Regions from separate parts of the Pantoea sp. NSTU24 genome, predicted to be linked through region 3. Evidence: predicted binding sites of a transcription regulator. Region 3 holds the regulator's gene; each other region holds the start of a gene.
The links. Region 3 encodes CRP, which controls carbon source genes, mostly activating them, when cyclic AMP is high. Its sites were predicted from a motif close to ATGTGANNNNNNTCACAT; they were not measured.
Positions count from the first base shown of each region.

Region 1 (4,990 bases), 440 kb from region 3:
AGTTCAATACGTCTGATATTTCCGGCAATCACCAGGAAGCTGAAGGCGGCGACAAAGGCATGGATACCGACATAGACCAGTGCCCCTTCAAACGATCCGCTGGTGGCGATGATGTAGCCGATGGCGATAGGGGTCACGATGCCGGATAAGTTACCAAACATATTGAACAGGCCACCGCTCAGGCCGCTAATCTCTTTCGGTGCCGTATCCGCCATTACCGCCCAGCCCAGCGCGCCAATGCCTTTGCCAAAGAACGCCAGCGCCATAAAGAACACCACCATCCATTCAGTGTCGGTGTAGTTACACATCACCATCGAAATGGAAAGCAGCATGCCCAGCACAATAGGGGTTTTACGGGCAATATTCAGCGAGCCGGTTTTACGCATCAGCCAGTCGGAGATTACGCCGCCCAGCACGCCGCCGAGGAAGCCGCACACCGCCGGAACAGAGGCCACAAAGCCCGCTTTCAGAATGGACATGCCGCGCGCCTGTACCAGATAGACCGGGAACCAGGTGATAAAAAAGTAGGTTAAGGCGTTAACACAGTACTGACCGAGGTAGATCCCCAGCATCATGCGCGACGTCAGCAGCTGTTTGATCTGGAACCACTTTTCACTCCAGCTTACTTTACGGCTCTCTTTTCTGGCGTCCATATTGATCAGCGCACCACCCTGCTCCATGTACTCCAGTTCCGCTTTATTGACGCCGGGATGATCGTTGGGATCGTGGATGACCTTCAGCCAGATAAAGCTGAGGATGATGCCCAGCCCCCCCATAAACCAGAACACATGCGACCAGCCCACGGCGGAAACCAGCCAGCCCATGATGGGCGCGAAGATCACAGTGGCGAAGTACTGTGCCGAGTTGAAGATCGCCACGGCCGTGCCACGCTCCTGCGCCGGGAACCAGGCCGCCACGATGCGGCTGTTACCCGGGAAGGAAGGTGCTTCGGCCAGACCGACCAGGAAACGCAGAATAAACAGTGACATAACGATGCCAAAGCCGCTGAAAATATCGACGAACCCCTGAAGCAGGGTGAACAGCGACCAGGTGAAGATGCTCCAGAAATAAACCCGTTTTGAGCCAAAGCGATCAAGCAACCAGCCCCCGGGGATCTGGCCGATCACATAGGCCCATGAGAACGCAGAGAAGATATAGCCGAGTCCGACTGAATCCAGGCCGATATCTTTAGACATCGCCGAACCGGCAATGGAAATGGTGGCGCGGTCACCGTAGTTGAATGAGGTGACGATAAACAACATCACCACAATCCAGTAACGGGCATTGGTGCGTTTTTGCACCGTTTCCGCAGTCTGGCTGAAACTATTCATGATGCACTCCTGAAATATAGCGCGAGCTACATTCGCTCTGACTGCATACACATCGCGTTGGGTATCAGAGAGAAGTTGGGTTAAACACGGCGATTTTTTGTTCTGGCAAACCTTTATTTATCCATCCGGAGTCTGACGGTCACGGCGATTCAGGTGCCCTGCTGCCTTTACCGGATAAGTAATACGTCGTGACAGATAACCTGACTTTGGCTAACGGAACTCAGTATAGGAACAGCCTGCGGCCAGCACATTGGCGCATTGCCCTGGAATAGCGGAGGTGTTGAAGGGATTATCTTGCGGATGCACAAAAGGCTGCGGGATGGCTCACGAAAGTGTGCTTTTCAGCGTTGTTCAGCGCCTCCGGCGACGCTTTCCCACGCTGTTTGTGAGGGTCTTCACTTGCTTTTGGATAACCGACCCAAAACGGCGGAATGAATGCCCCTAATGGTAGACATTTGCACAATGCGCGCCCCGGCCCCGCTCCTTATACTGAAACTGGCAAACCCCCGTGTGACAGGTCAAATCATTACAGCGTGCCGCATCACGCCGGCGCGACAGAGGTAAAGGTAAGCGATGAATCCTAAAACAGATGAACGACCGCTCTATATCAAAGTGCATGAGCACGACAACGTGGCTATTGTGGTTAACAGCCTGGGGCTGCCCGCCGGAACCCGGTTCGCTGACGGGCTGACGCTGACGGAGCATGTGCCACAGGGCCATAAGGTGGCGCTGAGTGCGATTCGCCAGGGCGAGGCAATCCTGCGTTATGGCGAAGTGATTGGCTATGCGCTGCGGGATATCGCACAGGGCAGCTGGATTGATGAGTCGCTGGTCGCACTGCCGGACGCCCCGCCACTGGCCAGCCTGCCGTTAGCCACTCAGGTGCCGCCCGCGCTGCCGCCGCTGGAAGGCTATACCTTCGAGGGCTATCGCAATGCGGATGGCAGCGTCGGCACGCGCAATCTGCTCGGTATTACCACCAGCGTGCACTGCGTGGCGGGCGTGGTCGATCATGTCGTACAGATCATTGAACGGGAGCTGCTGCCGCGTTATCCCAATGTGGATGGCGTGGTCGCCCTGAATCACCTTTATGGCTGCGGCGTCGCGATCAATGCGCCTGCGGCGGTGGTGCCGATTCGCACCATTCACAACCTGGCGCTGAATGCCAATTTCGGCGGCGAAGTGATGGTCGTCGGCCTGGGCTGCGAAAAGTTACAGCCGGAGCGTCTGCTCACCGGCACGGCTGATGTGCAGGCGATCTCACTGGATGACGGCGACATCGTGCGGTTGCAGGATGAAAAGCTGGTGGGTTTCGGCGCGATGGTGCAGGAGATTCTGCAGGTCGCGGAGCGGCATCTTCAGCGGCTGAATCAGCGCCAGCGCGAAACCTGCTCCGCAGCTGAGCTGATTGTCGGTATGCAGTGTGGCGGCAGCGATGCGTTCTCCGGTGTGACGGCCAACCCGGCGGTGGGCTTCGCCTCCGATCTGCTGGTGCGCTGTGGCGCGACGGTGATGTTCTCAGAAGTGACCGAGGTTCGTGATGCGATTCATCTGCTGACGCCACGGGTAATCAATCAGGAGGTCGGTAAGCGCTTACTGGAGGAGATGGCCTGGTATGATAATTATCTCGACCAGGGCCAGACCGATCGCAGTGCCAACCCGTCGCCGGGCAATAAAAAGGGCGGACTCGCCAACGTGGTGGAAAAGGCGCTTGGCTCTATTGCCAAGTCAGGCCGCAGCGCCATTGTCGAAGTGCTCTCCCCCGGCCAGCGCCCCACGCGGCGCGGGTTGATCTATGCGGCGACGCCTGCCAGCGATTTTGTCTGCGGCACGCAGCAGCTGGCCTCCGGCATCACTCTGCAGGTCTTTACGACGGGCCGCGGCACGCCCTATGGCCTGGCGGCGATCCCGGTGATCAAGATGGCAACGCGAAATGCGCTGGCCGAGCGCTGGCACGATCTGATGGATATCAATGCCGGAACGATTGCCACCGGGGAAGAGAGTATTGAACAGGTGGGCTGGCGACTGTTTGAACTGATTCTGGATATCGCCAGCGGCCGTAAGCAGACCTGGTCCGATCGCTGGGGGATCCGTAATCAGCTGGCGGTATTTAATCCGGCGCCGGTCACCTGATCGTATGGCGCCCGGGCCAGGCTTATCTTCAGGCGGTTACGCGGCGATAAGCCTGGCGGCGGCGTCAGAGCTGTGCGCCCCAGGCTTCAACCCAGGGAGAAGTCACGGCTTCCGGCTCCGGATTTTCCGTGGCATCCACCAGCAGTGTCTCACCAACCCGCTGCGCACCCTGCTCCTGCAGCAGCGCATCAAAGGCTTTGCCCGCGCCACAGAAATGGTCATAGCTGCTGTCACCTAATGCAATCACGCCATAGCGCAGCGCGGGCTGATGGCCCAGCTTCTCTTTTATCGCATGGAACAGACCTGAAAGGGTGTCGGGGAAATCGCCCTGACCGGTCGTTGAGGTGATGATCAACGCCACATCGCTGGTAAACGCCTGCCAGTCGGCCAGCGTCGGATCGTCAAACAGCGTCACGCTGTGTCCCTGCTGCTGCAGAATCGGCTCCGCCTCTTCCGCTGCCAGCAGCGCATTGCCGTATACCGTGCCTACAAAAATGCCAATCTTTGCCATCTGCTTTCTCCCTTATTCTGAAACCTTATCCTCGCCTGGCGCGGCGGCAAACTCAACCCGCGGCACCTCCGGCAGCGTATCCTGCCAGCCAAACTGGCTCATCAGATTCTGCCAGACACTATCCAGCCCGGCGCGTATCAGCAAAGGCTCACCGGTTACCGGATGGGTCAGCGCCAGGCTGCTGGCGTGAAGCATCAGCCGGTTAGCGCCAAAGTGCTGCGCGGCCCCCCGGTTCTGCCGCAGATCGCCGTGCGCTGAATCGCCAATAATGGGATGGCGCAGATGTGACATGTGGCGACGCAGCTGATGTTTGCGGCCGGTGCGGGGTGAGAGTTCGACAAGGCTGTAACGCGAAGTGGGATAGCGGCCAATACCGACCGGCATCTCGGCGGTCGCCAGGGCCTGATAATCGGTGATCGCCGACTGGGCGGTAAGCGGTTCGCTGGCGTGCTTGTCCGCAATTTTATCCCGCTCTTCCACCAGAGGATAGTCAAGTGTCCCACTGCTCTCCAGCCAGCCGCGCAGGACGGCATGGTAGGTTTTCTGCATCTGATGCTGTTCAAACTGCTGGGACAGCAGACGGCCGACTTCGCTGGAGAGTCCCATCAGCAGTACGCCTGAGGTCGGTTTATCCAGCCGGTGTGCGGTAAAGACATGCTGGCCGATCTGATCGCGCACGGTCTGCATCACAAACACCGTTTCATGCCGGTCCAGCCAGCTGCGATGAACCAGCCAGCCGCTGGGTTTGTTGACCGCCACCAGCCACGCATCCTGATAAAGTATTTCCAGCATCAGTGAGCCGCATCCTGGAGCAGTGCATCAAGCTGACGCAGAGTCAGCAGCAGGGGCGCAATACCCGGCTGATCAGGCACCAGCGCTATTTCGTAATAGGGAGCAACGGCAAAGTTCTGCGGTAACGGCTGCCGGGCCGCAATCAGGGCGTGCATCCGCGGGACCAGCACCCACTGGAGCCACTGCAGCGGCGCCAGCGTATCCATGCAGAAAGGTTCACGAC
Region 1 is NZ_JBKIWZ010000001.1:2,449,875-2,454,864, forward strand. It holds gene ACLHDD_RS11610 (MFS transporter) at 1-1,331, opposite strand, end outside; gene garD (galactarate dehydratase) at 1,905-3,464, shown strand; gene ACLHDD_RS11620 (flavodoxin) at 3,529-3,975, opposite strand; gene truC (tRNA pseudouridine(65) synthase TruC) at 3,988-4,767, opposite strand; gene ACLHDD_RS11630 (YqcC family protein) at 4,767-4,990, opposite strand, start outside.
Region 1: garD (galactarate dehydratase) is a predicted target of CRP. The motif match lies at 1,715-1,732, and genes of this name have one in related genera.

Region 2 (4,990 bases), 960 kb from region 3:
CACGGCTGGCGGTCATCAGCATCGAATCAGTCACGCGGCTGGCACCCGATGCAATCACACCCAGACCAATACCCGGGAAGATATAGGAGTTGTTGCACTGTGCAATCGGATACGTTTTACCATTCCAGCTCACCGGTGAGAACGGACTGCCGGTAGCGACCAGTGCGGCACCGTCGGTCCAGGCGATGATATCAGCAGGTGTCGCTTCCACGCGTGACGTCGGGTTCGACAGCGGCATCACGATAGGGCGGCTGCAGTGCTTGTGCATCTCGCGGATGATCTCCTCGGTGAACAGGCCCGGCTGACCGGAAACGCCAATCAGGATATCCGGTCTGGCATTGCGCACCACATCCAGCAGTGAGATAGCGTCGTTAGTGACATCCCACTCCTGCAGCGTTTCGCTCTTCTGCACCAGTTTGCTCTGGAAATCGAGCAGGTTGGGTAGTTTGTCCGTGAGCAGACCAAAGCGGTCCACCATCAGCACACGGCTGCGCGCTTCATCGTCACTCAGCCCTTCAGACTTCATCTGCGCGATGATCTGTTCGGCGATGCCACAACCGGCGGAACCGGCACCCAGGAACACCACTTTCTGCTCACACAGACGGCTTCCTGCGGCGCGACTGGCGGCGATTAGCGTTCCCACGGTCACAGCAGCGGTGCCCTGAATGTCATCGTTAAAGCAGCAGACTTCATCGCGATAGCGGTTCAGCAGCGGCATCGCGTTCTTCTGGGCGAAGTCTTCAAACTGCAGCAGCACTTTCGGCCAGCGGCGTTTAACGGCCTGGATAAACTCGTTTACAAACGCATCATACTCTTCGCCGGTGATGCGCGGATGACGCCATCCCATATAGAGCGGATCGTTCAGCAGCTGCTGGTTATTGGTGCCGACATCCAGCACCACCGGCAGGGTGTACGCCGGGCTGATACCGCCACAGGCGGTATAGAGCGAGAGCTTACCAATCGGAATACCCATGCCGCCGATGCCCTGGTCGCCCAGGCCCAGGATACGTTCACCGTCGGTGACCACAATCACCTTCACGTTCTGTTTGGTGGCGTTCTGCAGCATGTCTTCAATGCGATCGCGGTTAGGGTAAGAGATGAAGACGCCGCGCGCACGACGATAGATTTCAGAGAAATGTTCGCAGGCAGCGCCGACGGTCGGCGTGTAGATAATCGGCATCATCTCTTCGAGATGGTTATCCAGCAGGCGATAGAACAGCGTTTCGTTGGTGTCCTGGATGTTTCGCAGGTAGACATGCTTATCGTTGTTATTTTTGAAGTCCTGGAACTGACGCCAGGCGCGCTTCGCCTGCTCTTCAATCGACTCTACCGCTTCTGGCAGCAGACCGTTGAGGTTGAATTCATTACGTTCTTCGAGGGTAAAGGCGCTGCCTTTGTTCAGAAGGGGAAATTCCAGCAAAATCGGGCCAGCATAAGGGATGTACAGCGGGCGTTTACTTTCGTATTCGAGTTCCATGCAATGATGCTCCGGTTGCAGTGTTGTCTGGCGTCACGCCGGACAGGTAGCGCCAGTATGTTACCCCTTATAGCTCAGACTGCAGGCCTGACAACGGCAGCGCGATGCTGCCGGAAAATTCACGACCGTGCTGCCATCCTGCAACCTGAATTATTCAGAGTAATTTGTAATGACGTGAATTCTGGCGCCAGATCCTATGAAATTTCCCACAGAAATACAGCGTTTTTTCATAAAAGCTCACAAAAGTGTGGCCGCACTGACAGCGGGTTATGCTTTGTTCAGCGTCACCTGTAGCAGCTCACGGCAACCAAATGTCTGAAGCGTCGCCTGTGTGGCGGCGAACTGGCTTAACGTGGCATTTTCTGCTTCCGCCAGGACCGCTTTTTTTATCTGATGCACATTACCACCCTGCATATTCAGCAGCACCAGCGCCGCCTGAAGCGGAGGGAAGCTCGGATTAAACGCCGCGTTTTCGGCATAGCGGCCGGCGACAATTTTGCCGGTTTCAGTCAGCAGCGCAACACCCGCGTGTGACTGACTGTAGGGCGCGTGACTGGCATTGGCTGCCGCCACTGCCGCCTGCACCAGCGCGTCGCCTGCGGCCACATAGCCATGATCCACCTCATCCATCAGGAAGGTAGTGATAGCGAGATCGCGCGGGCCAAACGCATCCGGCAGATAATCAGCCAGCGTGCTGACCGCGCGTTGCGGCAGGCTGATTCGGATGGCGGTACCGCTGTTCAGCTCGTTCATAAACTGACGGCAGTGGCCACACGGCGTGTAATTCACGGTGATCGTCTCTATCTGACGCTCACCCCGTAGCCAGGCATGCGTAATGGCGCTCTGCTCGGCGTGCACCGTCTGCTGCATAGGCGCGCCGACAAATTCCATATTGGCCCCGAAGTACCAGTTGCCACTCACGCCACGGGCGATAGCGCCGACGTTAAAATGGGAAACGGTAGCAACCGCACAGGCCGCTGCCAGCGGCAGCAGCGCCAGGGCCAGCGCGTCGGCTTCCATCCCGGTCTGTTGCAGCAGCAGGTTAACCTGGTCGGCACTGAGTACCGCCTGAAAATCGGGATCGTCCAGCAGGGGCGCGAGAGCGGTCTGCAGCGTTGGCGGCAATGCTTCAAACGCAGAGAGGAAACGGGATTGCATGTGAGCCTCATTAAAGTCAGCAGGGCAAGGTGCCAGTCAACGGTTTATATGTGATCTACATCGCTCTGACAATGTAACCTGTATTGCATGTTTCAACTTTGCGAGATCTCTCGCAAAGTTTTAGCTTAACCCGTGCAGCAGCAGCGGAAAAATAAAGGGTGCCAGCAGTGAGGTGATAATGCCGCAGATCACCAGCGCCAGTGAGCTGAACGCCCCTTCCTGAAAGTCGAGTTCAGCGGCCCGCGCGGTGCCCAGTGCATGCGAGGCGTTACCAATTGCCAGTCCACGCGCCGCTTTCGATTTCACGTTCAGCAGATTCAGCACCGTATGACCGAAAACGGCACCCAGCACCCCGGCAATCAGCACACAGATTGCACTGATGGCAGGAATGCCATGCAGCGATCCGGAAACGGCCATGGCAATAGGCGTTGTCACCGATTTAGGGGCAATTGTGGCGGCAATTTCCGGTGTCGCGCCGAGCCACAGGGCGATGGCGGTGCCGGAGGTCATGGCGGTCAGGCTGCCGATAAAGCAGACGCCGATGATGGATTTCCAGCGGGCACGAATCTGATGCATCTGCTCATACAGCGGCAGCGCCAGCGCAACCACCGCAGGCTGAAGGAGCTGATTAAGGATCTGACTGCCCGCGAAATAGCGTGAGTAAGGCAGATGCAACAGCAGCAGAATCGGAATGATGATCGCCATCGCGACCAGTAACGGGTTAAGCAGCGAAATTTTCAGCCGCATCGCCAGCCTGCGCGCCAGAAAAAAAGCAGCCAGCGTCAGCGGCAGTGACCACCACATTTCACTCATCAGGTTCTCCTGCCGGACGACGGCTGTGCAGATGCTGGGCGCTCACACCGACAATGGAAAGCACCAGAAACGTGCTGACGACACAGGAGATCACGATTGGCCCGAACTGGGCGGTCAGAACATCGGTATAACTCATCACCCCGACGCTGATCGGCACAAACAGCAGCGCCATATAGCGAATCAGCAGATGGCAGCCCGGTTTAACCCAGCTTACCGGCAGAATCTGTGAGGCCAGCAGCGCGAACAGGATCAGCATTCCCAGAATACTGCCGGGCAGTTTAATGGGCAGCAGGGCGGCGAGGCCGATTCCGGCGTACAGGCAGAGATAGATAATGATAAAGGCGCGAAGATAGCGGCCACAGACAGAGAGTAGGGTGCGCATGGCAGGCTCCTGTTTTTACTGCGTATCATCATACGCATTAACCGCTTAGCGTGCTAGCGGTCACATTTACAGGACGGGACAGGCAGAAGGGTGAGGCGTGTTCAGTGGAAGAGAATGACCCTTTGCGCCTGCGGGCAGACGCAAAGGGGAAAGCATCTCACGTCACTGCGGTTTACACGGTGACGGCGTGCACTGCTTTATTTGACAGGCATACCCGGAACGGCACCGCTGTCGACAGAAAGCACAAACAGATCTTTGCCGCCTGGTCCGGCAGAGAGCACCATGCCTTCAGAGATACCGAAGCGCATTTTACGCGGTGCGAGGTTAGCCACGATGATAGTCATCTTACCGACCAGCACGGATGGATCCGGATAGGCCGCGCGAATGCCGGAGAAAATCTGACGCTTTTCACCGCCCAGGTCGAGCTGCAGACGCAGCAGCTTGTCCGAGCCGTCAACCAGTTCCGCCTGCTCAATCAGGGCGACACGCATATCCACTTTGGCAAAGTCATCGATGGTGATGGTGTCACCAATCGGTGCATCTGCCAGCGGCCCCGTGACGGCTGGCGCATTGGCAGCGGCGGCATCCTCTTTCGAGGCTTCAATCAGTCCATCCACCTTCGCCATTTCGATGCGGCTGTAGAGGGCTTTAAACGGCGCAACCTGATGATTCAGCAGGGGCTGCGCAATCGCTTCCCAGCTCAGTTCGGTGTTCAGGAAGCCCTCTGCGCGGGCACTCAGTGAAGGCAGCACCGGCTTCAGCCAGGTCATCAGAATGCGGAAAAGGTTGATGCCCATTGAGCAGATCGCCTGCAGATCGGCATCGCGGCCTTCCTGCTTCGCCACTACCCAGGGGGCCTGCTCATCGACATAACGGTTTGCGAGATCGGCCAGCGTCATGATCTCACGGATCGCGCGGCTGTACTCACGGCTGGCCCAGGCGTCGCCAATCCTGTCTGATGCCTCAACAAAGGTCTGGTAGAGCGCCGGATCGGCCAGTTCAGCCGCCAGTTTGCCGTTGAAGCGTTTGGTGATGAAACCGGCGTTACGCGATGCCAGGTTAACCACTTTATTGACGATGTCGGCATTTACGCGCTGCACGAAATCTTCCAGGTTGAGGTCGATGTCGTCGATACGGGAAGAAAGCTTCGCCGCATAGTA
Region 2 is NZ_JBKIWZ010000001.1:1,938,801-1,943,790, reverse strand. It holds gene ACLHDD_RS09255 (NAD-dependent malic enzyme) at 1-1,477, opposite strand, end outside; gene cdd (cytidine deaminase) at 1,745-2,635, opposite strand; gene ACLHDD_RS09245 (CidB/LrgB family autolysis modulator) at 2,756-3,448, opposite strand; gene ACLHDD_RS09240 (CidA/LrgA family protein) at 3,441-3,830, opposite strand; gene metG (methionine--tRNA ligase) at 4,028-4,990, opposite strand, start outside.
Region 2: cdd (cytidine deaminase) is a predicted target of CRP. The motif match lies at 2,684-2,701, and genes of this name have one in related genera.

Region 3 (4,990 bases):
GCTGATAAAGCGGTTTCTGCGTTCGCAGGACCCGGGCAATCCGGTTGAAGTGATACAGGCAGAAATGCCCCACCGGATTGTTGGGATGCTGATGCGCGATTTTCTCCAGCGCGCCGAGCTGTTTGTCCATTGCAAAACGTTCGGGCAGGCGGTGGTAAAGAATATTATCCGCCAGCACCCACAGCCGGGCCGAGATGGTTTTGGCATTCCAGCGGATCACCGCTTCGGCATGGCTCTGCTCGACCAGCTTCTGCACCTCTTCCGGCCGATGCAGGCTGACCGAGATATGCTCCTGCAGATCCAGCGCCACCTGAAAGGCGCGCGTCAGCCGCTTGTGGCTGTGGTCGCGGCTGGCCGACAGCATGTGCATCTGCTGATAACAGGTGTTGATCAGATCGACCACCTTCTGCTGGCGAGCCAGCAACGGCGGCAGGGCCTTTTCCGGGTCGGTCAGCTGCGTCAGCAGGGTATATTTGGCGTCGCAGTAGTTAGCCAGCTCGCGGTAGATCAGACTCAGGCTCTCGCGCATCGGCTGCTCTTTCCACAGCCAGAACCAGAACCAGTTAAACAGCCCGTACCAGAGCGTACCGCCAATATAGAGCAGCGGCGGAACATAGATCGGCATGCGACCGACCAGGCTCAGGGTAAAGATAGCGGCGATAAGGGTGCCGGGCAGCAGACGACCATGCAGCGGGCTGATCTCGCCGGTTACGCCGAGCAGCAGGGGCATGATCAACAGGATCAGCGGCAGCGGCACCGTCTGCAGAGTGAGCCACTGGATCAGGAAGCTACCGAGGGCAAACAGGCTGCCACCCACGATCAGGCGTTTGAAGAAGCGTTTATGCGGTGTATCCAGACCAGCGATGTTGCAGCAGGCAGGCACCAGCGAGAAGAGCAGGCCTTTTTGCAGGTCGCCAGTCAGCCAGCCCAGCGCGACCGGCAGGCAGAGCACCAGCGTCTGCCGCAAGGCGTAGTTCACTTCAGGATGGTAAATTATTCGACGCCACATCGGCTCAGCACAAACAATAACGGCGTGATGTTGCCATCACGCCGTGGGTGACAGGAATTAGCGGGTGCCGTAAACGACGATGGTTTTGCCGTGTGCAGAGATCAGATTCTGATCTTCCAGCATCTTCAGAATACGGCCCACGGTTTCACGTGAACAACCAACAATCTGGCCAATTTCCTGACGCGTAATTTTAATTTGCATGCCGTCGGGATGCGTCATGGCATCTGGCTGTTTCGCCAGGTTGAGCAGGGTCTGTGCAATGCGTCCGGTGACGTCGAGGAAAGCGAGATTACCCACTTTTTCGGACGTGACCTGCAGGCGACGCGCCATCTGCGACGAGAGTCGCATCAGGATGTCAGGGTTAACCTGAATCAGCTGACGGAATTTCTTGTAGGAAATCTCTGCCACTTCACACGCACTTTTCGCACGTACCCAGGCGCTGCGCTCCTGGCCTTCTTCGAACAGGCCAAGCTCACCAATAAAATCACCCTGATTCAGGTAGGAAAGAATCATCTCTTTGCCTTCTTCATCTTTAATCAGAACCGCGACGGAACCTTTCACGATGTAGTAAAGCGTTTCTGCTTTTTCACCTTGATGAATCAGCGTACTTTTGGATGGATACTTGTGAATATGGCAATGGGACAGGAACCATTCGAGTGTAGGGTCTGTTTGCGGTTTGCCGAGAACCATTCGCTATTATCCTCTGTTGTAATCGTGCCCAAAATACAGGGGGCAGTTTTCCCTGTCAGGCGGTGAAAGCTTCAAGCGTTTTCCCTTTCAGGAAATTATTCGGGCCGCATCAGGCGCAGTGCGCATCATTCTTCCCGGCTTCGTCATCGGGTGACGAAAACTATTTTCAGCACTGTTTGTAGCACAGCTTTAGCCGACTGTCTTCTGTTGTCTCGCTTCAGCTACAGGCGGATTTCTCCGGATTGCTGTTTACCAGGGGAAAGCGTACTCTGGCGACAAAACAGCGTATTCCGGAGTAAAAATCATGCAGGCAAGAGTGAAATGGGTAGAAGGACTGACATTCCTTGGAGAATCCTCATCCGGCCATCAGATCCTGATGGATGGCAATTCGGGGGATAAAGCGCCCAGTCCAATGGAGATGGTGCTGATGGCGGCGGGTGGGTGCAGCGCGATCGACGTAGTCTCAATTCTGCAAAAAGGCCGCAACGATGTGGCTGATTGCGAAGTAAAATTGACCTCAGAACGTCGTGAAGAGGCACCGCGAATCTTTACGCACATCAACCTGCATTTTATCGTTAGTGGCAAATCGCTCCAGGATAAAGCGGTCTCACGCGCGGTGGATCTTTCGGCGGAAAAATATTGCTCGGTCGCCATCATGCTGGGTAAAGGCGTGACAATGACGCACAGCTACGAAGTCATTGAGTTATAATAGCCGCAGGTTTTTTAACGTGAGTGGCCGTCCGTTATAAGACCTGACCCGGGCAGGGAATCCGCGTTGAGATTGTGCCTGCGCAGGAAATGGGGTCAGATCGGAACGTCGCCTGAGCCCATTGCTGGCCGCGCGATTGCGCATCTCATCCCTGATGTGCGCCCGTAGCCGGGCCAACGCATTGCGGTGTTCAAAAACGCGCCCGGCGTTTTGGTCCTGGGCGCGGGACGCTTTCCTCTTCTGCCCCGGTTCCCTGTGTGTTGAGCTAATGCACTGTCCGATCCTGTGTGCCCAGGTTTTGTCTGTAGCGACATTCCTGAAACCTGCGCATTCATTCCCTCACTCTATCCGTTTACCTTCCATCAGCCGCTTCACCAGCGGGCCCATAATCAGCTCCATCGCCAGGCCCATTTTGCCGCCGGGCACGACCAGCGTATTGATGTGCGAGATAAAAGAGCCCTGCAGCATCGCCAGCAGATAGGGGAAGTCGATATCTTCCAGCGCCTGAAAATGAATCACCACAAAACTCTCATCCAGTGACGGGATGGCGCGAGCGGCAAACGGGTTTGAGGTGTCCACGGTCGGGACGCGCTGAAAGTTGATATGGGTTCGTGAGAACTGTGGCGTGATGAAGTTGATGTAATCTTCCATCGACCGGACGACGGAATCCATCACCGCTTCACGGGAGTGACCACGCTCGCTGGTATCGCGTACCAGCTTCTGGATCCACTCAAGGTTAACAATCGGGACCACGCCCACCAGCAGATCGACCTGCTTTGCCACGTTGTGCTGCGCCGTCACCACGCCGCCGTGCAGACCCTCATAGAAAAGGATGTCGGTGTTCTGCGGCAGCGGCTGCCATGGTGTGAAGGTGCCGGGCACCTGATTCCACGGCACCGCCTCATCGTAGGTGTGCAGATATTTGCGCGACTGTCCCTGTCCGCTATAGCCATACTCTTTAAAGCTTCGCTCCAGCAGGCCAAAGTCGTTGGCTTCAGGGCCAAAGTAGCTGATGTGACGTCCTAAATCGCGCGCCTTACGGATCGCCATATCCATTTCAGGGCGGGTGAAGCGGTGAAAACTGTCGCCTTCCAGCTCCGCCGCATGAAGATTAAGCTGCTGAAAGATTTTGCGAAATGCGAGGCTGGTGGTGGTGGTTCCTGCACCGCTGGAACCAGTCACTGCGATAACAGGATGACGTGCAGACATAGAGAAGCTCCCTGTGAGATCGGGTAACAGGCATTGTTAGCATGAAATGGCTGTGGGCGCATCAGCCCCGGAAGGCGTTGCGCGGCATAATATTGACCGATTCATGCAGTTCCGACCACACCAGCACCACCTCACCGCTTTCCAGCTGGCGTCGCACATCCGCCACTTTGTCCAGCAGGCTGCGCTCCTGCTCGCCGTAGTCTGTGCCTTCGCGCAGGACAAAGGTTTCAATCAGGTTTTCAAGGGTCTCAGGCGAGACCTGTTGCCAGGGAATAATCACGGGATCAGTTTTCCAGAAAAGGGGCGATCCACTGAGGGATACGCTGTTCCAGCCACATTTCAGGCTGGCGTAATGTGCCGCCGACAAAACCCACGTGGCCACCGTGTGATGTCAGTTGATACGTAATAGTGGCAGATAATTGACTGCTCTGCGGGATCACCTCATCACTCATAAACGGATCGTCGCGGGCGTGCAGGATCAGCAGCGGTTTTTCTACCTGCTTTAACCAGGGCATGGCGCTGGCCCGATGATAGTAATCTGCCGCATCCCTGAACCCGTGGGCCCGCGCCGTAATGGCATCATCGAAATCGCGCAGACGCCGCAGCGCTTTCAGCTCCGTCAGATTGACCGGCAGTGTATCCGGCCAGGCATGCAGTTTACGGCGCGCGTTCTTCTTGAGCTGTGCCAGCAGATAGTATTGATAGAAGCGCGAAAAACCATGCTCCAGTTTTACGCTGCAGGGTTCCAGCATCAGTGGCGCAGAAACAATCACGCCTGCGTCGACCTCTGCAGTGGCGCCCTCCTGACCCAGCAGGCAGCCCAGCATGTTACCGCCCAGCGAAAACCCCACGGCGGCGGTGGGAACGCGGCCCCAGCGGGTGTGCAGCCAGCGCAGGAAAAAGCGGGCGTCATCGGTTTCACCGGAGTGATAGATGCGGTTCAGCCGGTTTGGTTCGCCGCTGCAGCCGCGAAAATGCATCACCACCGCCAGCCAGCCACGCGCGCGGCAGATGGTCATCAGGCCGTGAATATAGGGGCTGTGAAAACTCCCCTCCAGCCCGTGAAACAGCACCACGCGTGGCTTATGCTGCGCAGACTGCGGATCTTCACTCCAGGCGAGATCAACAAAATCGCCATCAGGCAGATCGAGACGCTGCCAGTGGGGTTCCAGCGTGCTGCGTCGGCGTAACAGACGCGGCAGCATCGTCTGCAGGTGCGCGTTACGCAGCACCGCAGGCGGCATGAACTGCTCGTTTTCCGGTCCGGAAAATTTCATGTGGTAAAAGCTTGTCTGTTCCATATCACACTGTTAGCTTCGAGAGGTTTTTTCTTACCGGGGCAGGGAGTACCCGATTGTCATGGAACTGAGTCT
Region 3 is NZ_JBKIWZ010000001.1:2,894,335-2,899,324, reverse strand. It holds gene ACLHDD_RS13910 (YccS/YhfK family putative transporter) at 1-1,009, opposite strand, end outside; gene crp (cAMP-activated global transcriptional regulator CRP) at 1,067-1,699, opposite strand; gene ACLHDD_RS13900 (OsmC family protein) at 2,004-2,408, shown strand; gene ACLHDD_RS13895 (phosphoribulokinase) at 2,748-3,617, opposite strand; gene ACLHDD_RS13890 (YheU family protein) at 3,679-3,897, opposite strand; gene ACLHDD_RS13885 (hydrolase) at 3,902-4,918, opposite strand; partial or broken gene ACLHDD_RS13880 (LysE family translocator) at 4,977-4,990, shown strand, end outside.